Regions from separate parts of the Virgibacillus sp. CM-4 genome, predicted to be linked through region 1. Evidence: riboswitches for the same ligand, from Rfam matches in the RefSeq annotation. Region 1 holds a riboswitch; the other holds the start of a gene.

The links. A riboswitch is a leader RNA that binds a small molecule or an ion and turns the genes downstream of it on or off. The one in region 1 is predicted to bind thiamine pyrophosphate.
Region 2: another riboswitch for thiamine pyrophosphate. It lies ahead of thiW (energy coupling factor transporter S component ThiW); the one in region 1 lies ahead of thiT (energy-coupled thiamine transporter ThiT).

What each region holds. Positions count from the first base shown of each region.
Region 1 is NZ_AUQA01000006.1:909,277-920,943, forward strand. It holds gene spoVAD (stage V sporulation protein AD) at 1-83, shown strand, start outside; gene spoVAE (stage V sporulation protein AE) at 83-433, shown strand; gene M948_RS37910 (DUF1657 domain-containing protein) at 445-645, shown strand; gene M948_RS37915 (DUF421 domain-containing protein) at 673-1,530, shown strand; gene M948_RS37920 (dicarboxylate/amino acid:cation symporter) at 1,650-2,894, shown strand; gene M948_RS37925 (zinc-binding dehydrogenase) at 2,930-3,910, opposite strand; gene M948_RS37930 (ArsA family ATPase) at 3,937-4,866, opposite strand; gene M948_RS37935 (cory-CC-star protein) at 4,889-5,146, opposite strand; gene M948_RS37940 (carbon starvation CstA family protein) at 5,194-6,924, opposite strand; gene M948_RS37945 (membrane protein) at 7,161-8,576, opposite strand; gene M948_RS37950 (general stress protein) at 8,689-9,042, shown strand; gene thiT (energy-coupled thiamine transporter ThiT) at 9,102-9,671, opposite strand; TPP riboswitch at 9,802-9,906, opposite strand; gene M948_RS37960 (M3 family oligoendopeptidase) at 9,977-11,667, opposite strand, start outside.
Region 2 is NZ_AUQA01000001.1:206,545-218,211, reverse strand. It holds gene M948_RS23620 (hypothetical protein) at 1-77, opposite strand, end outside; gene M948_RS43405 (hypothetical protein) at 148-621, opposite strand; gene M948_RS23610 (MDR family MFS transporter) at 1,034-2,518, shown strand; gene M948_RS23605 (PadR family transcriptional regulator) at 2,933-3,262, shown strand; gene M948_RS23600 (permease prefix domain 1-containing protein) at 3,259-3,657, shown strand; gene M948_RS23595 (hypothetical protein) at 3,669-4,307, shown strand; gene M948_RS23590 (hypothetical protein) at 4,304-4,891, shown strand; gene M948_RS23585 (MerR family transcriptional regulator) at 5,075-5,812, shown strand; gene thiE (thiamine phosphate synthase) at 6,115-6,696, opposite strand; gene thiM (hydroxyethylthiazole kinase) at 6,740-7,510, opposite strand; gene thiD (bifunctional hydroxymethylpyrimidine kinase/phosphomethylpyrimidine kinase) at 7,510-8,313, opposite strand; gene tenA (thiaminase II) at 8,310-8,999, opposite strand; TPP riboswitch at 9,067-9,170, opposite strand; gene thiW (energy coupling factor transporter S component ThiW) at 9,159-9,656, opposite strand; TPP riboswitch at 9,780-9,890, opposite strand; gene M948_RS43090 (spore coat protein) at 10,159-10,551, opposite strand; gene M948_RS43085 (hypothetical protein) at 10,560-10,697, opposite strand; gene M948_RS23550 (hypothetical protein) at 10,982-11,188, opposite strand; gene M948_RS23545 (DUF2642 domain-containing protein) at 11,387-11,667, shown strand, end outside.

The DNA of each region.
Region 1 (11,667 bases):
ACTCTCCGTTAAGTATTCAACAGAATGATCCCATTCCGTGTATCGCACATGCAGTTTCAATAGAGTCAGGAAGTGATGTATGATGATATTTTTCTGGGCGTTTGTAGTTGGCGGAGCAATATGTGTTATTGGTCAACTATTACTTGATGTATTGAAATTAAATCCTGGACAAACACTAACCATATTAGTTGTTTCTGGAGCTATCTTGGATGGCTTTGGATTGTATGAACCATTAATTGATTTTGCTGGAGCTGGAGCAACTGTTCCCATAACAAGTTTCGGGAATTCATTGGTCCATGGTGCAATGGCTGAAGCAGAAACACATGGATTAGTAGGTGTTGTAACAGGGATGTTTGAAGTAACCAGTGCAGGTATATCTGCTGCGATTATCTTTGGTGTTATTGGTGCACTCATATTCAAACCAAAAGGTTAGGAGGATGAAATATGACCGTTGGATCGCAAGTTAAAGGATGTTTCTCATCGATAAAAAGCATCGAGGCAACCTTACAAACATTAGCTGCAAAAACTGCCGATCAAGAACAGCAAACTGCGTTTAAACAAGTCGAGCAAATCATATCTGAAGTAAAAAATGATCTACAGCATCAAGTAATACAATTAACAAAAGAGGAACCCCAATATAAATAAACTTGAAGTCAGAAAGGAAAGATAACCATGCCGGAATGGATAGTAGTAGTCCTGCGCTCATTTTCCTTGTTAATTATCTTGTTCTTCATGACAAAATGGCTAGGAAAAAAGCAAATTTCTCAATTAAATGTATTTGAATATATATCCGGAATCGTTTTGGGTGGTATCGTCGCTATTCATACCATTGATCCTAATGCAAACATTGTTTACGCCTTTCTCTCTATGTTTATATGGTTTATTGTTCCATTATGTGTGGAGTATGTCTCTTTAAAAAGCAAGCGGTTTCGCGATTTTACAGAGGGGAAAAGTACTGTTTTGATTCAGGATGGCAAAATCATGGAAGACAATCTTAAGAAAGAGGGATACTCTACGGATGATCTATTAGAAAAATTAAGAGACAATAATGTTTTTTTAGCTTCCGATGTTGAATTTGCCGTTCTGGAGCCATCAGGTTCACTGAGTGTACTTCCGAAGAAAGAAAATCAACCATTAACGGCAAAAGATCTTGGTTTAAACGTAGCTCCAGAAAAAGAACCACAAACTGTCATCATGGACGGAGAAATGCTATTAGAGCCATTGGCTAACTTATCATTAAATGTCAATTGGTTGGAAACGGAACTTGATAAACAAAATGTTAGTATTGAAAATGTATTTCTTGCACAAGCAGATAATCAGGGTCAATTATATTTGGATCTTTATGATGATAAACTCGCAGTGCCGTCTCCTTCAGAAATACCTCTTTTACTAGCAACGATGAATAAATGTCAGGCTGACCTTGAATTATTTGCCTTAGCGACAGAAAATCAACATTCAAAACAACTTTATGAGAGAAACAGTAAAAAACTCCAGCAAGCAATTGACTTGATTCGTCCTTATCTCTCCTGATAAAACAACCCAAACCATAACTTGGATTGGGTTGTTTTAATTATTAGTCTTTTTTCGGTCTCTAGTTTCGTGTAGAATAAAATAGTTATTATTATTTTAAACAGAAAGGAAGGCATACAATGAAAAATAAAGTAAAAGCCTATCGGTTTCCAATTATTTTACTAATCTCCATTGTCATTGGATCGATAGTTGGTCTTCTGCTGGGTAAAGATGCAGCGGTAATAAAACCATTGGGTGACCTTTTTATTAATTTATTATTTATGATTGTCGTTCCACTTGTTTTCTTTACGATTTCATCTGCAATTGCAAGTATGGATAGTATGAAACGGTTAGGTAAAATTATGGGTTCCATGCTTACTGTTTTTATTGTCACAGGTATTATTGCATCCGTATTTATGTTAATTGCTACTGTCATCTTCCAGCCAGGTAGCGGAGTCGATATCCCTTTATCACAGCCAGAATCAACACAAGAAGAAGCAAGCTTTTCTGAACAGCTCGTTGAAACGTTTACCGTTCCTGATTTTGTTGATATATTCTCTCGCGAAAACATGTTAGCACTTATTATTTTCTCTGTCCTGATTGGTGTAGCGACTGGATTAACGGGTGAAAAGGGGCGCCCTTTTGCTACGTTCTTATCAAGTGGCGCTGAAGTGTTCATGAAAATAATCCAACTGGTAATGTATTATGCGCCAATAGGGTTAGGTGCCTACTTTGCAGCTTTAGTAGGAGAATTTGGAGCAGATTTTATCGGTGATTACGCTAAAGCAGTCCTTGTATACTACCCTGTTTCCATCTTGTATTTTGCTATTGGATTCACACTTTACGCATTTATCGCTGGTGGTAAAAAAGGAATTGTCCGATTCTGGAAAAACATTTTATCCCCTGCAGCAACATCACTAGGGACAGGAAGCAGCATCGCTTCCTTACCAGTTAATTTACAAGCAGCTAAACGTATCGGTGTTCCAAAAGACATTCGAGAAACAATTCTCCCACTCGGAGCAACAATACATATGGATGGATCATGTCTTTCTGCTATGTTAAAAATCGCGTTTGTATTTGGTGTGTTTAATAAAGATTTTACAGGAATAGATACGTTTCTTACTGCAATTGGAATTTGCTTACTATCCGGAATCGTCATGAGTGGTATTCCTGGTGGTGGATTTATGGGCGAAATGATGATAATTACCCTCTATGGCTTACCAATGGAAGCATTGCCGATTATTTCTGCAATCGGTGTCGTAGTTGACCCACCAGCTACCATGGTTAATGTAACTGGTGATACGGTTTCTAGTATGCTAGTCACAAGGCAAATGGAAGGAAAAGATTGGATGGAAAAGGCGGAAGAGCCTGAAGCGATGACGTAACTAAAACTGGTTGACGATTACCGTCAACCAGTTTCCTAGTTAAGTTCAATTGCAACTTTGCCAAATTGACGATTCACTTGCAAATAATCAAAGGCTTCTTGAATATGTTGCAATGTGAAAGTAGTATCTACTACTGGATGCACCTTAAATTGGCGAATATGATCAAGCATTGCTACAAATTCCTGTCTACTACCCATTGTAGAACCTAGTAACTGATACTGACCATAGAAAAATTCTCGTAAATTGATATTCACGATATCATCTGTAGTTGCCCCAAAAATAACCATTCTACCACCTTTTTTTAATAGTTTTAATGAACGGTTAAATGTTGCTTGTCCAACACTATCAATGACTAGATCTACCGTTTCATCCGCCAAGCTTTCGTTCCAATCTGCATCATTATGCAATCCGATATCTGCGCCTAGGGTTCTCGCCTGCTCCAATTTTTCGTGACTTCTTGACGATACAATAACTTTTGCACCAATATTTTTCGCAAACGCCACTAGGAAAGTAGATACACCACTCCCTGCTCCTGGAATAAATACCGTTTCTCCTGCTTTTATTTGTCCTTTCGTGAATAAGGCACGGAACGCTGTTAATCCTGATAGTGCAAGTACCCCAGCTTCATCCCAACTCAAATGTTCCGGCTTTTTCTCTACTTGCCGCTTATCAATGGAAATTTTTTCAGCAAATGTACCATGATCAGGCATTCCTAAAATGTCAAAACGCTCAGGTGGTGCATCACGATTATCTTCCCAACGCAAGGCTGGATTAATGATAACTTCCTCACCTACCTGAACATTGTCTACATTCTCCCCTACACTTTCAATTATCCCTGCACCATCTGACCCTAATATTAAATCCTCTGTCGCACCCTTACGACGTCCAGGAATTGCTAAATCACGACGATTTAACCCTGCCATTTTCAATGAAACGACAACTTCATTCTCGTTTGGAGTAGGCTCATTCATATCTTTAACTTCCAATATACCGTTCCCATGTACAAATGCTTTCATTTATTTCTCCCTTCCCTTCTATGCTATTACATACTTTGGAATGCACCAAATTTCTCTAATTGCTTCATATCTATAATATCATGCGGATATAATGGAATAAAAATTTTTTGTTGTTTTGAAAATGTATGATGAATTAAATCAACATACTTTTCCTCATAAATGCTTCGCTGTAATAGAAACTCTCCATCTATCTGTTCTGGTAACACTTTATTAATAATTAATGTTTGTACATATAAATGATACTTCTCAAGTAATTGGATTGCTTTTTCCGTTTCTGCGATGGATAATCGTTCAGGATTTAGGACAAAAATATATCCTGTGATGCTTTGATCTAATAACAATGCTCTTGCTTTTGCGAATCGATCTTGCCTTTCTTTTAACACATCAAAAATAGGATCCTCCACAGGATTTCCATCATTTAATAACTGACTATAGTCTTGGTTGGTCTTTTGGCGACGCTTTATTAACCCTTCCATCCATACTCCCATCAATTCTGGGAGCGTTAGAAGACGAACCGTATGTCCGGTTGGAGCAGTGTCAATAACTAATTGATCAAAATGTACATTTTCATGTATAATAATGGAAATTAGTTTATCAAATAATGCAGCTTCATCTGCTCCCGGAGATGCTTTGGCAGTATCTAGCTGCCGGTTCACCTCTTCAACCATTCCTGTATGAACAAAATTTTTTATGTTTTCCTTTACTCCGTCAATATATGTCGTTGTTTCCAGATCAGGATCAATCTCAATTGCATATAATTGTAGATTGACATGTTTAATATTGCCGCCTATCTTTTGATCGAATATATCTCCTATATTATGTGCGGGGTCAGTAGAAACAAGTAATGTTTTTCTACCAGCTTTTGCGGCATTCCATGCAATGGCCGCTGCGGTAGTAGATTTACCTACTCCCCCTTTCCCGCCAACAAATAGGATTTTCTTTGTTAGATCGTTCATACAAATCTCCTTTCATGTCATATTAACAGCATCGAATACCTGATAAGGGTGATTTTTCCATTCCCATACGTAAATGCCAATCGTGGAATTTCTCTAACATAAATGGATACAGTTCTAATGTATAATAAAAAACTGGGTTAGGAATACCGACCATTTCTGAGTATAATAATAATAAAAACACATCGTCCTCATTTCTTAATTCACGTGCAATTTCCTGACGATGCGGTATTTCCAACATCTCTTCATACAACTGAAGGATCTTCTTCATCTGATCAAGCATGTATATTCTCCTCCTTGAAAAAAGAAAAGGGATCGTAGTGATCCCTTTTAAATTTCGAGCGAATTCTCCTCCTTTTTAGTTAAAACAGAGAAAGCAGTAATAATAATCCATAAAGCGAAGATCAAAATAATTGCGCCAAAGATAAATAACAACGTATTTGGTGCACTTCCCATCCATGACCATTCAAATAAAACTTGTTGAATCATTGCGTACAGCGTCATGAACATAACAAATACCATTGGAATAATTACCACTGCATAATTCCTACCTAATCGTTTTAACCAAACCGCAATCAGCATTAAACTGATAACCGCTAGCAATTGATTGGCTGTTCCGAATAATGGCCATAACTGATATCCACCTGAGCCAAAGCCTTTTGGTCCTTCAGGGAGTAATACTAAAGCTGCACTCGATACGACGGCTATGGTTGTAGCGACATGTGTCTTCGTTAAGGCAGGAAGACGATATTCAATACCTAACTCCGCGATAATATAACGCATCAATCTAACAGACGTATCTAACGTGGTTGCTGCAAAACTAACTACAATAATAGATACGATCGTAACTGCTATATCTGGTGGGATGGCTAATCCGCCAGCTAGACCTGCAGCTCCTTCTACAAATGTTCCAAGGCCAACCGCATTCGCATCAGAAAAACTAGCATAAGTTGCCATAAACTCATCCGTACTAGTAAAGAACGTAGCAACCGCAATAATGGATACTAATGCAAGAACCCCTTCCCCAACCGCACCAGCATATCCTACAAACCTAGCATCCGTTTCTTTATTTAGTTGTTTAGATGACGTTCCTGAGGATACAAGGCCATGAAAACCGGAAATAGCTCCACAAGCAATAGTGATAAATAATAATGGTAACCAAGGAGTATCCGGATTTTCATTTGTTATCGGTGCTGTCATTTCAGGGTTAGTGAATAACAGGCCTAAATACAGGATTCCCAGACCAACTACAAGCTGATGCGAATTAATAAAATCCCTTGGCTGTAACAATTTCCAAACCGGCAATGTAGATGCAATATACACATAGACCATTAAAATGACGATCCAAATTAAAAATGCAGTCGATACTGCTCCTAGTCCAAATAATCCACTTCCACCTTCTCCACCCATATACTGCACAAGATCGATTTGTAAGAAATCGACTTTGCTAGCTACTACTGCAGTTAAGTACATGATAGCTAATGCTAATATAGAAGGTAGAAGCATTTTCTTATTTCGTTTGTAAACTGCATATCCTATCCAAATAGCAAGTGGTATTTGAATGAACACTGGTAACACACTGGCTGGATAAGAAATAAACAAATTGGAAATGACCCATGCAAATACTGCATTTACCATGAGCACAAGAATTAAAATAATAAATAAAAACAAAATCTTTGCTCGTTGACCGACTAATCGGTGCGCTAATGTACCAACTGACTGACCTTTGTTTCGAACAGATAAAACAAGCGTACCGAAATCATGAACTCCTGCAGCAAATACGGTTCCCAAAATCACCCATAAAAATGCTGGCAACCACCCCCAATAAACCGCAATAGCTGGTCCAAGAATCGGTGCAGCCCCTGCAACTGAAGTAAAATGATGCCCCCATAACACGAATTTATTTGTAGGAACAAAATCAATTCCATCCTTATAACGGTGCGCTGGTGTAACGTAATTAGGGTCTAATCGAAAAATTTTTTCTGCTACAAAACGAGAATAATAACGATAACCTAAAGCGAAAACCAACATCCCTATGAAGGCAACCAAAATTCCGGGCATAGTATCCCTCCCCCAAATAGAATTAAACCAGTCCAAAATATGGACGTCCTTGTTTAACGCTATGTGTAAACGCTTCATTTTAGTACTTTTTTAGTATTAAATCACAAATTCAGAACCATGAAAAAGGGATTATCTCTATGAAAAATGGAGGTAATCCCTATTTCATGCTTTATTCAGAAAGGAAACAGCGCTTTACACTCATTAAAAGGAACACTCAAAACGGATACGACTGAACTTTATAAAATAAATACCGCGACAATGGTAGCCACTATTAACCCAACCATCACTGGTATAAAATTCTTACGAACAAGTTCCATCACGGACACGCCACAAAAACCTGCAATTGCAATTAAAGAGGACCATGCCACCAATGTTCCCCCTCCAGTCCAGATAGAACCCATTTGGCCTATAGCAGCAAGCGTTGTAACATCAATGGAACTGTTTTGTAAGGAAGCAGCTAATGCCCCTGTTAAAGGCAACCCCGAAAAACCAGAACCATCTAATCCAGTAATAATACCTATAATTAAAATACTTAGTGCTGCTAATAAGGCACTTTGCGGTAATATCGATTGTGTTGATTGAACAAGGTCAAATAAAAATGCTGGCGGATTTTCCTTAACTCCTATAATGTCAGCAGAAAAATCGGAACTTCCTAAAAAGAAAAATCCTGCAATAGGAATTACTGGGCCCATTGCTTTAAAAGCAAATACAAAACCATCCGTAATGTGTGTAGTAATGTAATCTAGTGCATGTTGTTTACGAAAAGCGATCGTTGATAACAAAAGAAGGATAACGGCTACCCCACCTACAAAAGCAGCACCATCTCCACCTTCCAAACCAGTCATTCTGCCAGATAGCAATTTTTCATATACCATGTAGATTACGACACTTGCTAACGCTAAAGGAACTAATATTGCAAAAAGTCTACTCCAAAACTGTAGCCTGTAATCTCGTTGGGAGGAATCCTGTGTTAATTGCATGTTTTCAAGTTCTTGTTGATTGCGAGGGTCCCCTTTTTTTCGAATCATTTTACGATACATTACATAAGCAATGCCTAAAGCAATAAAACCCGTTATAAGGGAAAGGATTAAAGACTTATCTGCAACTTGTGCCGTATCCACACCGGCCGAAGTAGCAGAGAGATTAGGAGCTACCTGAACGATATAATCAGAGGATAGAGCCATGCCTTGGCCCGCAATAGCTATAGCGACTGCCGCAGTTATCGCAGGGAGACCGGATTGGATAGCCGCAGGAACAAGTAAAGCACAAATTAATGGAACCGCTGGTGTTGGCCAAAAAAACAAAGAAATTAAGTAAGTAATCCCAACAAGGACAAAAAAAGATACATGCCCATTAATCATCATTTTTTGGATCGGTTGGATCATACGTTTATCTGCTCCTAAATCCCTTAACGAATGTAATAGTGCCAACATGAAAGTAATAATTAAAAAGATACTAAACAATTCTTGGGCTGCCACTAGATTCGCTTTGAAAATAGCTGTAAAACCATCTATAATACTTCCTTTATAAACCCAGGCGATAATGAACGTACCGAGTAACGTTGGTAATACAATACCTTTTCGCAGAATCATAGTGATAATAATAGCAAGCGTAAATAGACCATATAATATATGGGAAATCGAAAGCTCCACATCTATCGCTTCCTCTCTGTTGAATGTGCTATAGCCTATGCAAAGCGTACATGTTTAGTTCTTATCATAATGGGAATACATAATATTGAAGACAAAAAGGAGGTTTTTTAATATGAAACCATTTATTAAAGAATATACAAATGATGAAAAATTAAAGGCCGATATTCAAGTACTAAAAGACAAAGGAATTCATAAAGATGATGTATATATTCTATCTCATGATGATGATCGTACCAATCGTTTAGCTGGGAGCGCAGATGCAAATACGATCGGCATCAAAGAAATGGATATTGGCCATGCTGTCGGTAATTTCTTTAGCAAAAAAGGGGACGAGCTTCGAACAAAATTAACTGAAATAGGTTTCTCACAGGCTGAAGCCGAAAATTATGAAGAGGATATGGATGAAGGTAAGGTTCTATTAATGGTTACAAATAATGAAAATGTAGATAGCTATCTACAAAAATAGACAACCCCATTGGTTGTCTATTTTTTCTTGCTCATTATTATGTGAGCAGGTCGTTTATACTAAGTTGTCAATCGAAGCAGCGTTCTAGGTTGCTTATGAAATAAAAAGAAAACAAGTATAGCACTTAAAACAAAACTAGGTAGAATATACGAACCATTATATAAGAAGGAGTATATCCATACATTCATCCCTTGGACAGCTGATTCAAAAAAGACAACACCTGCAATAAAATGAGCGATAAAGCGCAAAGCAGATCCTATAAATACACCTAGCGAGATATACAAAAGATACTGTTTGCTATTTCCTTCTTGTACAGTTTGTTTTATTTTTCCTGAAAATACACCTGCAAACCCTAATACTGTAAAGGCAATGGCATAATCAATAAATCCTTGTAACGGATGCAGTATATACCCTGTTCCTACAGCAACCTGAAGCACTCCCCATAAAAACCCTGCTAGCAAGCCGCCTTTTAATCCCCAGCGAAAAGCAACGATAAAAATAGGAATCATCGCAAATGAGATAGACCCACCCTGAGCCCAAATTTTAAATGATAAAAATGGTATTAGGTCTAACAACAATGCAAAAGCTGCAAAAATTGCTACCTCTACTAAAAATAATGTACGTTTCATTTCTTTTCTCCCCTTTTTAAAGCGGTTATTTTCTTGTTGGCCAATGTCAACAAGGTATAAATAACAACAAAAAAAGCAATGCCAAGGGGAAGACTTCCTGATGGGGATTCCGCTCACATTGCTTTTATTCCATCAAAAAAGCCACCATCCCTACGCTAGTACTAACTAACAGGTTCGAAGGGTAAGAACAATGTATATGTTCACTCTCAGCCGATCGGCTCCCCCTGCAGGCTTTTACATTTTGCTTTTTCTGTTATTGTTTCTAAGAGTATTGTACCTGACTTATCCATCGATTACAACTAAAATTAAATCGAGAGATATTCGTATACATCATTAATACAAAGTTGAATCGCATCTTCCCAAAAAGCGGTAGTAGTTAGATCAACTTGTAAATGTTTATAAGCGAGATCTTCGACTTCCATCCTGCCTGTATCACGTAAAAGTTTGATATATTCATCCTCAAAATCATCACTTTTCTGTGCTATTGCATAAATTCCAAGGCTGAATAAATATCCAAATGTGTAAGGGAAATTATAAAACGGGACACCTGTCATATGGAAGTGCAGTTTAGAAGCCCAGAAGTTCTCATCATATTCTTCTAGTACATCACAGTAGGCTTCCTTTTGAGCGTCCACCATCAGTTTATTCAACCTGTTAACAGAAACCATACCTTGCTTTCTCTCTTCATAGAAACGCTTTTCGAACAAAAATCGCGCATGAATATTCATAAAAAACGCAATACTGCGCTGGATTTTATCTTCTAACAAGCCCTTTTTCTCATCCGTTGACTGCGCATATGTCACCGAAGCATCTGCAACAATCATTTCAGCAAATGTTGATGCTGTTTCGGCAACATTCATTGCGTAACGTTGGTTTAGTCCATTCACATCGTTCATCACATGTTGATGATACGCATGTCCAAGCTCATGGGCGAGTGTTGCAATATTCGAAGACGTACCAGAATAAGTCATGAATATTCTTGTCTGACCGCTCTCTGGAAAACTGGTGCAAAACCCACCTGGCCGCTTATCAGGCCGGTCTTCCGCTTCAATCCAACGGTTATCAAAAGTCATGCGGGCAAAGGCGGCCATCTTCGGGCTGAAACGATGGAAATGTTTAATAATAAAGTCTGCTCCCTCTTGATAACTAAATGTTTTTACTTCTCTATTAATTGGAGCATTAATATCATAGATGCTTAATTTTTTTAAATCTAAACGTTCTGCCTTTTTATTTAAATATGTAACAAAATGGTGCTTATTGTTATTAATAGCGGTCCACATCGCATCAAGTGTTTTTTTCTTCATACGATTTAGTTCAAGTGGTTCCCTAAGTACATCATCCCAGTTTCGATGTGTGTATTTCTGTAACCGGAAACCAGCTAAATGATTGAGCGTCTGACTAAATAAATGTTCATTAGTCTTCCACGCCCTATTCAATTGATTAAATACATGCTTTCGAAAGTCACGATTTGGATTAGCTAATTTATTGGAAGCCTGTCCAATAGAGTAAGATTTCGTAGTCTCCTCTTCCTTAAGCCGAACTTCCATCTTACCAACAATAGCTTGATACATTTGATCCCAAGCATGATAGCCATCAACTGCTAGATCATTTATTAATGCTTCCTGTTCTATCGGGAGTAATCCCTTTGCTTGTTCTCTAAATTCATTTAGTACAAATTCCAAGTCATTTAAATCATCCTGGTTGCGTGCGTTCTGCCATGTATCTTCAGGAATCTGAACTAACTTTTGATTAAAACTGGTTTGAATTGCTTCAAATTTAGCTTTTAATTCACTTCGTTTACTAACTAATAAACTTGCCTGCTCATCTTTTACATTTTGAGCACTTAAACAGCTTATAAATGCGGATGCTTCTCTAAACTTTTTATTCACCTTTTCTAAATTATTAACCAATATCCTTAATCTTTTGGTATCCACGCTTTCCTTATCGGGATTATACTGGCTTACAATATCTGCTAAGTCCGTCAATTCACTTTCCA
Region 2 (11,667 bases), on a different contig from region 1:
ACTGCAGAAACCGGTACATTCGTTAGACCAAAAGCAGCAAATACACAAGCTAAATAAAGAAGAGCCAAATTATACATATCGCATCCTCCCTTCACTTTAGCCTATGAGAGAGAGGGAGGCTTGGTATAGTCGACTATCCTTATTTAACTAAAAGCATTGGTATGATTCAATTCGGTCCAGATCAATTCCGAAATAAACCCATCCAAAACCGGTCCAGCGGAAGCCAGCAATTGAATTTCGGCCTACAAAAATTGGATAGAACCAGAAGGAATCCCTTCTTAGCCAAATATAGGTGTTGCGAAATAAACAGAATCGGATTCCGCCTGGATCAACAGCAAACGTTTGTACTTGTGGTTTTTGCGGAACAAATGATGGTGGCGGAGCAGTTGGCGCCTGCCCTTGACCTGGCCCCCCAGGTCCTGGAGGTGGCCCGGGAGGCCCACCCCCGGGTGCACCAGGGAATCCTGGAGGGCCAGGAGGCCCCCCTCCGGGGCTGCCAGGAAATCCTGGAAAACCTCCGCCTCCTTGGCCGCCACCCGGTCCAAAAATGCCACTTATATTAGGTAAATTAAAGATCCGCTGTTCGTCATTATTAGGTGGTTCATAATTGTAAGGATACATACAAAATCTCCTCCTATTGAATCTTTCTCTTTACTATATGGGGCACGCGTCTATTTTGTTATTATTTTTTCTGAGTATTTTTCTAGATGCATGTTAAAATATTTACCTTTAAAATAATTTAATAATTGAATACTTGCTTCTGTCTATGTTGCATGTTAATATTAGTTTACTTAAATGGAACGGAGGTTTTTGAAGTGGTAAATGATCAATCCAAAATTACTGTTATAACTAAATAACAAGCTAATTTTGTAGCTACTGGGATTGGTCTGCCTATTTCAACAAATCAATAACGTGAAGGGGAGAGAAATAGTCTCTCCCTTTTTATTGTGTTTTTTAATAAAAATGTGTTGACGCTACCTGTCCTATTCGTGACGGCGCTACAAGGTTAATAATTAGAAAGGAGATCTATACAATGAACGATAAGAATGAACCACCATATGAATACTTAGCGGATAATCCGAACTTTAAGGTTATGCCAATTATGTTGTCATTAATTATTGGTGCTTTTTTTGCAATATTGAACGAAACATTATTAAATATTGCACTCACTACATTAATGGGAGAATTTAATGTATCCTTACCAACGGTTCAATGGATGGCAACGGGTTTTATGCTTATCATGGGGATAGTTATCCCCGCGTCTGCTGTGTTATTGCAATGGTTTACGACAAGGCAATTATTTTTAGGAACAATGACCATTTTTACCCTTGGGACAACAATTTGTGCGTTAGCACCAACTTTTCCTATTTTATTAATAGGAAGACTGATTCAGGCAGCGGGAACAGGTTTATTAATGCCAGTAATATTTAATGTGTTTTTACTTGTATTCCCACCACATCGGCGTGGGAAGGTGATGGGACTTGTGGGATTGGTTATTATGTTTGCTCCGGCAATAGGACCTACACTTTCAGGAGTGATTGTTGAATATTTAGGATGGCGTTTTTTATTTATTTGTGTAATCCCATTTGCTCTGTTTTCTGTCGGATTTGCTTATAAGTATTTATTAAATGTTTCAGAAGTTACAAAACCAAAGGTTGATGTGTTATCACTTGTTTATTCAACCATTGGCTTTGGATCACTTGTCTACGGATTTAGTGCAGCGGGGGAAGGGGAAAACGGCTTCCTAAGTCCGAATGTGTACACATTTATATTTATTGGGGTTGTAGGTATTACGTTATTTGCGATCAGACAGTTCAAGTTAGAAGATCCAGTGATGGATTTACGAGTGTTCAAGTATCCTATGTTCACCCATGGGATATTGATGTTCTTAATCATTATGATGACGATGTTTTCATCGGAAATTATCCTACCTGTGTTTATGCAGGGTCCCTTAGGGCTGATGCCTGCAGCAGCAGGGCTTTTGCTATTACCAGGAAGTATCTTAAATGGTATTATGTCACCCGTCATGGGACATCTCTTTGACAAGTTCGGTCCAAGGTTATTAATGATACCTGCGTCTATTGTATTAAGTGGTACCATGTTCATGATGAGCAGGCTGAACGAAAATACAGAACCCTGGATGATTATTATTGGGTATATTATATTAATGCTCACTGTATCAGCCATAATGATGCCTGCGGAAACGAATGGTTTAAATCAATTACCCAAAAGATTGTATCCCCATGGAACTTCTGTAATGACAACATTGCAGCCAGTAGCAGGTGCAATTGGGGTATCCGTGTTTATTAGTATATTGAATGCTCGCCATGCACATTATTTAAGTCAGTCCGAAAATCCGCAAGATCCAAACGCGATTAGTGATGCAATGGTGGCAGGAGTTGAACTTGTTTACTTTATCGCATTTGCTATCTCCATTGCTGCGGTTATTTTAGCATTTCTAGTGTACCGAGCTGTTCCAAAAGATCAAGAAAAAAAAGAACAGCCAAATAATATTTAAGAGTGAAACAGACAATTTTCATGTGCCCTAAGGCTGTCGAGAAAACGTTCTCGACAGCCTTATTTTTTAGCAATAGTTTCCACTGCTATGCTTAAGGTAGAATTCTCAAAGGCACTGATGACAGCGAACTATCAAATATTAAAGGGGTTGTCTCGATTTAGCAGAGGGACGATGAAACGCTTGCAAAAAAACGGGGTGAGACAACGAAGTCACTAGAAGTTCATCCGCGGAAAGCGAGTTGTTCGCACCGTACTTCTAGTGAACAAAACGCAGTATAATGCGTCTGTATTTTCACATGTATCATCAATGACTGATTCATGTAGCGAGCTTTTTTAAAAATTACTTTGACAGACAGAGTAATTTATCGTATGATTACTCTGTGAGATAGAGTAGTCAAAATGAGGAAGTGTGATAATGATAAGAAGTGATATCATCCGTGGTCATTTGGAATCGATCATTTTACGTTTAGTATGTGAAGAAGATCGATATGGTTATGAAATTTCAAAAGAGATAAGTGCACGCACAGACAACCGATTCCAAATAAAGGAAGCTACTTTATATGCGGTGTTTCAACGGCTGGAAAAGAAGGATTTAATTGACTCCTATTTTGGAAATGTTTCTCAAGGCGGAAAGCGAAAGTATTATCGTATAACTACCCTTGGAAAGGCTTATTTGAAAGAAACGGTTGAAGAGTGGAAAGAAACGAAGGCAATTATCGATTTATTCATGGAGGGATTAGATTGAAGAAGATTAATGGATACGTGGAGGAATTATTTAAAAATATACCTGAGAGCGAGCAAAAAAACGCAGTTATGCAAGAGGTGACCCAAAACCTTGAAGAAAAGGTCTGGGACTTAATGGGAGAAGGAAAAACGGAGGAGGATGCAATTAATAAAGCCATCGTTGATTTTGGAGATATTGAAGATTTAAAGCAAGAATTAGGTGTAAGCCAACCTAAAAAGAAGAATACGTCTAAGCTGAATTTATGGTATTCCATATGGGGAAGTCTTCTCATTATTTCCTTATTTGTATTTATTAATTTCTATTACTCCCCAGAAATCATATGGTTTGTATACCCAACATTTGCGGTACTTTGGTGGCCACTTACAATGTATTTTTCATGGAAACGAACAAAGTAGGGGGAAACAAGATGAAAAAAATAGATGTTGCTTTTTTACTAACAGGTTCGATCATGACGATTATTTTTCTAGTCATTGTCAATCTATTAACAAGTAAAGAACATGTATGGTTTATTTACCCAACTGCATTCATGCTCATTTTTCCGTTTGGATTATATTGTTTCAAAATGAAGAAACAGACGTTTTTCTCTGTCATTAGTAGTGCTATTATCTTTTTTTTACTTGTGATTGAGAATATAAGAAGTACCCCTGAACATCCATGGGCATTATACACGATCATCCCTCTCGTTTATTGGCCGATGCTGATGATTCTGAGGAGGAAAGTAAAACCGTTGCGAATTGCAATTATTGGTAGTGGAATCTTTATTCTTTATTATTGTTTATTAAACCTACTTGTTTCACCATATACGCCTTGGGTTATATTCCCTGTTTTTGCTATATTATGGTGGCCGCTTTCTGTCTACCATGCAAGAAGAAAATCGTATTTCTCTTTCTCCCTTCAGGGGGCTACCCTTCTTTGCGCATTTTTTATTATGGTGAACGTTTTTTACTCTCCAAGCACGATTTGGGCAATCTACCCAATATTCACGATACTTTGGTGGCCTTTAAGCATGTATTACTTTGTATATAAAAGGAATATAAAATCATGAATCAAGATAGTAATAGTAAAAGACAAGTTTATTTAATTTTTACAGACACCGGAACATTATTTACAAAATTAATTAAGTTTTATACGAGGAAGCCTTTAAACCATGCTTCCTTATCATTTAGCTTAGAACTAGAGAACATGTATAGTTTTGGTCGTAAAAATCCAGCAAATCCTTTTATTGGTGGCTTTGTTAAAGAAAACATTTCAGAAGGGTTGTTTAGAAACGCAGTATGTGAAGTGTATAGCTGCAATGTAACAGAGTTTGAATATAAGAAAATGGTTGATAAAGTAAATCAAATGGAACAGCAAAAAGATAGGTATCGGTATAACTTGATTGGCATGGTTGCCCTCTTATTTCAGTTTAATATTCATCGATCAAATGCATTTTTCTGTTCACAGTTTGTGGCAACGATTCTTAATGAATTAGATAATAAGTTAAATAAATCGGCTAATCTTTGTACGCCTCAAGATCTTCGAGATATGAATAATCTTACTTGTATTTTTAAAGGAGAGCTTAAAAATTATCCATATCGTTTTGAAGAGAAAGAAAATGAAATAGAACTTCCGTCAAGGAAGGCGATTTAATCAATGTTGGCACTGTCCATTAGATGGATGGTGTTTTTTTATACTCATCGGCAGGTGTGTACGTATAGGAAATGGATCATTTACAATGATGGTTTCAATCTGATGAAAATTATTTTGAAACTTGCTATTGACCCTCACGCTACGTGATACTCTATAGTATAGATTGTAGGGAGGTTAACAGCCATGAAAGTTAAGGAAGTAGCTGATTTGGTTGGAATTAGTGTGCGCACACTTCATCATTATGATGACATTGGGCTTTTGACTCCTGAACAGACAACCGAATCAGGGTATCGTATTTATTCTGAGATGGATCTAGAACGCTTGCAACAAATTCTATTTTTTAAAGAACTTGATTTTCCGCTGAAGAAGATTAAAGAGATTATTGACAGCCCTTCTTTCAATCAAGCGGAGGCACTAGAAATGCAACGAAATATGCTGCTTGATAAACGGGATCGAGTCGATACAATGATTCGAACAATTGATAAAACGATAAAATATAAACAAGGAGAGATCGTTATGAGTAATAAAGAAAAGTTCGATGGATTTGACTTCAGTCATAATCCTTATGAACAAGAAGCACGTGAGCGTTGGGGTGATAAGGCAGTGGATGAGTCCAATGCGAAAATGAACCGAATGACGAATGAGGAGAAAAAGGAATTCGAGGAAACATTCCATGCTATTTATCGTGAATTAGCAGTGGTTCGTCATGAAGATCCTGCTTCTGAAATAGCCCAAAAATGGATTGGTGAATGGTTTGAATTCTTGAACCAGATGGGAACCTATTCCCTTGATGCTTTTAAAGGGCTTGGTCAAATGTATGTGGACGATGAACGATTCACCAAAAATATTGACCAATTTGGTAACGGACTCGCTATATTTATGCGTGATGCAATGGCTGTTTACGCAGATAAACGAAAGTAGAGTTGAGAGCGAGGCAATGAATGGTTTTTACAGGGTAACCAGTTCCAAAACATTGGATAATGGGTAACTTTATTCATCCATCATAGCAATAGAAATAGGCATGATTCGAACGGGATCCATCCATCAGCTCAATTTGGATAAGCGGTTTTTGCTTTTCCAATTTAACCTGGTCATCCCCGTAGAAAGCATGCCCTATTTCGAATTGCGGTTATCGAATATTCGAATTTAGAGGTCCTTATTCTCATAATGTTCTAGCTTCTTTATTATTCATAAAAGCTGTTACTTTTCTTCTATAGAGGGCTCTATAATTGCGATACGGCTTGGTCTATATATTTCGCATTTGTAATAGCTGAGATGATTGAAACCCCATCTGCTCCAGCCTCCATCACAGATGCAGCATTATCAACAGAGATTCCTCCGATTCCGACGATGGGGATATGGGGATAGGCATGTTTAACTTCTTTTACCCATTGGGTACCAACAGCAACTTTAGCATCCTCTTTTGTAGTTGTAGAGAATATTGGTCCAACCCCCAAGTAATCAATGGAATCGATTGGACTATTGTTAAGCTCTGCCTGATTAGATATCGAAAGCCCAATCCACTTGTTTGGAAAGCGGCGTCGCAGCTCTGCTGCCGGTTTATCATCTTGACCTACATGTATACCGTCGGCATCTAATATTTCTGCTAATTCTTCGTCATCATTAACGAAGAAAGGAATTTGGTATTGTTTGCATATATCCCGTAATTGTTTGCCTAATAAATATCTTTGAAATCCCTGTAATGCGCCGTTTCCTTTTTCCCGATATTGAAATGCGGTTATTCCAGCATTCGCTGCTTGTTTAAGGATTTCCTTAGGGTCGCCATTACAGTTTTGGCTTCCCATAATAAAATATTTTCTTAATGCTTGTCTTACTTCCAATTCCTGATTAGCTCCTTTCCAATTGCTCTGATTTCAAAGATAGTGCATCAATAAATGCTGGCAGGAAGCTTCCTGGACCGTAGACATATGATTGTGCTGCAGCATGTTCTGCTGCTAGTCCATAGAATTGTACAGCAGTAAGTGCTTGTTCTTCAATGGAATAATTTGTTGTTAAACAAGCTGTTAGAATGGAGCCTAATAAGCAGCCTGCACCAGTAATTTTTTCTAACCAGGCATGACCTGTTGTATTATGAATCATCTTTTCATTACTACAAATGACGTCTGTTTTTCCTGTAATAATAGCAGTTGTTTGGTACAATTTGGCTACTTTAGCTGCAATTTCTTCAACATTTCCATCACCAACAGATTCCACACCTTTTGTTTCCCATGGGATATCAACAAGTTGTGCCATTTCTCCAGCATTTCCCTTAATTGCTGTAAATGAAACAGCCTGTAATAATTGACGAACTCCGTCTTGCCTAAACGAAGTAGCCCCAACTCCGACTGGGTCTAGCACAACAGGTATCCCTTTCTTATTGGCCGCTTTACCAGCGAGCTTCATTGCTTCCAGCTCCGTTAATGACGTTGTTCCAATATTGATCAATACTCCATCAGCCGCCGCTGCCATCTCTTCAACTTCTTCCTTTGCTTTTGCCATAACTGGGGCTCCCCCAAAAGCCAGCAACCCGTTAGCTGAAAAGTTCATGACAACTTCATTTGTGAGGTTATGGATTAGTGGAGTAGTTGCTCTAACCTCTTGAATGATCGAATCCTTCATTATTTCACCCTTTCTTCTCTTATAGCCCAGTGATTGGTAGGACCGTTACCTGTTCCTAATGGAAAGGAATGCTTTATTGCTTCGGTCACATAGTGCTTTGCCATTTGAACAGCTTCGATTAAATGAAGCCCATTGCTTAAGTTTGCAGTAATTGCTGCTGAATAAGTACAACCAGTTCCATGGGTGTTCTTCGTATCAAATCGGTCCGCAGCAAATGTATGAAGTTGTGATCCATCATACAAAAAGTCAATTGCTTTCCCCTGTAAATGGCCCCCTTTGATAAGAGCTGCTTTTGGTCCATACGTATGGACAATTGATATGGCTGCTTCTTTCATATCCGCTAGGCTATTGATGGAATTTCCTATAATAAATTCCGCTTCGGGAATATTTGGGGTAACCAACGTTGCTATTGGTAATAATTGTTCTTTAAGAAACCCCCTTGCCTCTTCATCAATCAGAGGATCACCGCTTGTTGCTACCATAACAGGATCAATTACGTAAGGTGCATTTGTTTTTGGTATTGCATCAGCAATTACTTCCATCATATCTCGGTTAGCAATCATTCCTGTTTTTATCGCATGAACTGGCATATCGGTTAATACAGATTGTAATTGATCATGTAACATCCCTGTTGGTAAGTGATGGATGTTTTGGACTCCAGTTGTGTTTTGAGCAACCACAGAAGTAATGACAGACATCCCATAAACCTTCAATTCTTGAAATGTCTTAAGGTCTGCCTGTATTCCTGCACCTCCACTAGGATCCGTTCCCGCGATAGTTAGTACACTTGGAGGTATACTCATTGATTGGTCACCTTCTTTTCTCCCGGCCATTCTTCACAGGTGTAAGCCATCTCCCAGAATTTAAGTTCCAACTGGCAGCTTTTTCGAAAAGCTTCGCTAATTAGATCTTGTTCTGATTTTGATGCATTGGCTGCTAATATATCGAGCCGGCTTCTCATTTCAGTTGTTGTTTTCTCTACCTCATCACTTGCATAAAAGCTAATCCAGTCATAAAATGGATGATCTCTTGTTGGGTGGAATTGCTTCATCAATTCTTTCCCTATTTCTAAATACGTCCATGGGCATGGAAGTAGTGCTCCGAGTATTTCACCGGATGTCCCCATTTGGGCATGGTACATCATATGTTTTATATAATGGTCTGCTGTTGGTGGAAGAGGGTGTCCTTGTAAATCTTCATACTTAACCCCAATATGATCACAAAAATTTCGGTGGGGGTGGATTTCATCATTTAATACAAAGTTTATTTGGTCAAAGAAATAGGCAATATCTTCTCGCTTTTTAGACTTTGCTAAGGCTATCCCATAAATTTGCATAAATGCATTCAAATATTCGAAATCCGCTTTAATATAATGAGCAAGGGCTTTATCGGGGATCGTTCCATTTCCGACGCCTTGAACAAATGGATGTTCAAAAATGAGCGCAAAGATATCATTATTTTCTTGTCTTAAATGATCTGTGAAACACATCATTTAGCCTCCTTTATTATGGGACGCTACTAGAGGAATTAAAGTAGATAAATAGAGGAGTGTTATGTTAATTTCCTCACTACTTTCCTGCGCTGGTATTAGCCAGATCAGGTTCAAAGGGACAAAGGAAGCGTTCCTTATCTCAGCAACATGGCGCCCCTAGTAGTTTCCTTGTAAACGAATAATATGTTCTTGTTTTACTTTTAATAAGATGATCCAACCAATAAATGCTCCAGATATACTGCTTGCCAAGAAGGATGGCATAAAAAATAGTGCACCTGTACCACTATTCATAAATAGTTTGGCGAAAGGGACAGCAAAGAGAGAACCGATGATTCCTGTGCCGATAATTTCTCCAAAGACAGCAGCTATTTTTTTACCTACCCAACGATAAAGCATTCCTGCTAGGAAAGCACCAATCATCGCACCAGGGAATGCTAACAGTGTACCTAGACCGATCATGTTTCGTAATAAACCGATTATGAAAGCAATCACTACAGCTGGGCCAGGTCCTAATGTAATGGCAGCTATGACATTTACAGCATGCTGCACAGGGTAAGCCTTAGCAATTCCAGCAGGAAACCAAAGAAATTGGGCTCCTAACGTACCAATCGCTATAAATACAGCCATGTATGTTAGTAAATAGGTTTTTCTCATGGATTCATAAATGAGCTCCTTCTTGTTATATATTTAAGCTTAGTAAATGTTCTCTGTTTGTTTTTACGACTATGAAAAAGCCAGATCCTTTGGGGACCTGGCTTCGGTTTATGAAATAGAAAGACGCTATGCCTACTACTTCCCTCCGCTGGTATTAACCAGATCAGGTCTGTAAGAGTCAGAAGCTCAACTGCTTCCTCTCAGCCCACGCCATGGGCACCCCTAGTAGTCTACGAATATTTAGTTATGTTTCACTTCACTAAGCTTTATTATTAGCATAACAAATCAAATCATGTTTGTCATTCATAAACCGAATGAGCAATTAATAAAACTACGAACCATAAAAGCTAGTTTAAGCAAACGATTGATTAAACTTATACTTTATAACCCTTATATACGTACGGATATCTAAAGGTTTTTAAGTAAATGAAAAGGCCATTTCGCACAAGAAAATGGCCTTTTCGTTTATGATTATTTAATAGGTTATTTTGTAGGTTGAAAATTATAGAATATCTAATCTAACAACTAGTGCAATCAAGATTTGAAGCAACACTTGAACGTTGATCGCGATATCTGTATCGGAAGTAGATACTTCTACGCCACGAGAATTTTCAATAAATACTTGCTGTTTATTCACTTGGCTGGATTTTAGTTTAGCAAATAGGTCTTGTGTTACGTCGTCTGCTTGATTTCCATCTGCAATAGAGATACTAATTACAATAGCAATGGCAACCTGTAGCGCTACCTGTACATTAAGTGCAGCTTGAATGTCAGATGATGTCACATTTACATCACAAGAATCTTTGATAATAATGGATTCAATAGATTGTTGAACATTCTTCAATTCACCGCTTGCTTCTTGATCTACGGTAGAATCATCAAATGGATGGCACATCGATGTGTCTAAGGCTCTCCATTTTCTATCTTCTCCTCGGGAATCATTACAAGAATTATGACATGAATCATGACATGAATCATTGCAAGAATCATAACTTGGACGTACATTACTACAGCTGTCACAAACATTTTCATGACGACCACGTCTTCTCCTATCTATTGTTCTGCCGCAATCTTCACAGCAAGACTTCTCAAACGCTTTTGATCTTGACATAGTATTATTTCCTCCTTCTTCTCGTTTAGAATATCTTATGTCTCAAAATTGAAATAGGAAGGGTGATTGTACCAAGATAAACTACCTATTTATTGGAGAAATAATTGTTTTTTAAAAGACAAAAGGAAATCCCGGTAATTTTTGTTGGTTTACCGGGATTTAGATTTAACTTTGAATATAGGGGGTTTTAAAAATTGATCTATTTGTCTATTATTTATTTTGTTTCATCTTCCTCATTATTACTTTTCATTACGCCATCCACATCTTTCCTTAGCTTGCTAACCATATCTCTAAGTGTTTCTTTATCTGTTTCACTTACTTTCGTTTTATCTAACGTAACACCGTGCTTTTTTAATGTTGCATCTAAAAGAAAATCGACAATATGGCTTGAAGCATTATTATTTTGATTGTTTTTACTCAATTCTTCCACCTCCAGCAAAGCTTTTTATATAGTATATTCTCACAAGATGTAATCGTGCTAAGATACTAGTCTATTTATGGGTTATATGAATCTATAGGATAAAGGTGGAATTATCGCTCCATGAAATAAATGCCCTTACTAATGGCTATTGTGGTACATATATTGAATAGAAATATATTATAGAAAGGATGAATATCATTGGCACTAACAAATGGACAGCGTAGTCTACTAGAGCTGCTAAATCAATTGTCCCAGAACCTAGCTAATAGCAGTGGCATAAATTCAGATGTATCTCTAAATTTACCAGGAATTGGTGTAGATGTTGGGCTTGACCTAGGTGGTACCGGCAGTACTGGAGACACAGGAGATAATGGGGGTACACCTGACACGCCTACTACAATCCGAGATGTACTTTTAGGTTTAGTTAATGAACAAGTAGAACTAACCACTCCTTTTGGAATGGTAACAGGGACATTGCT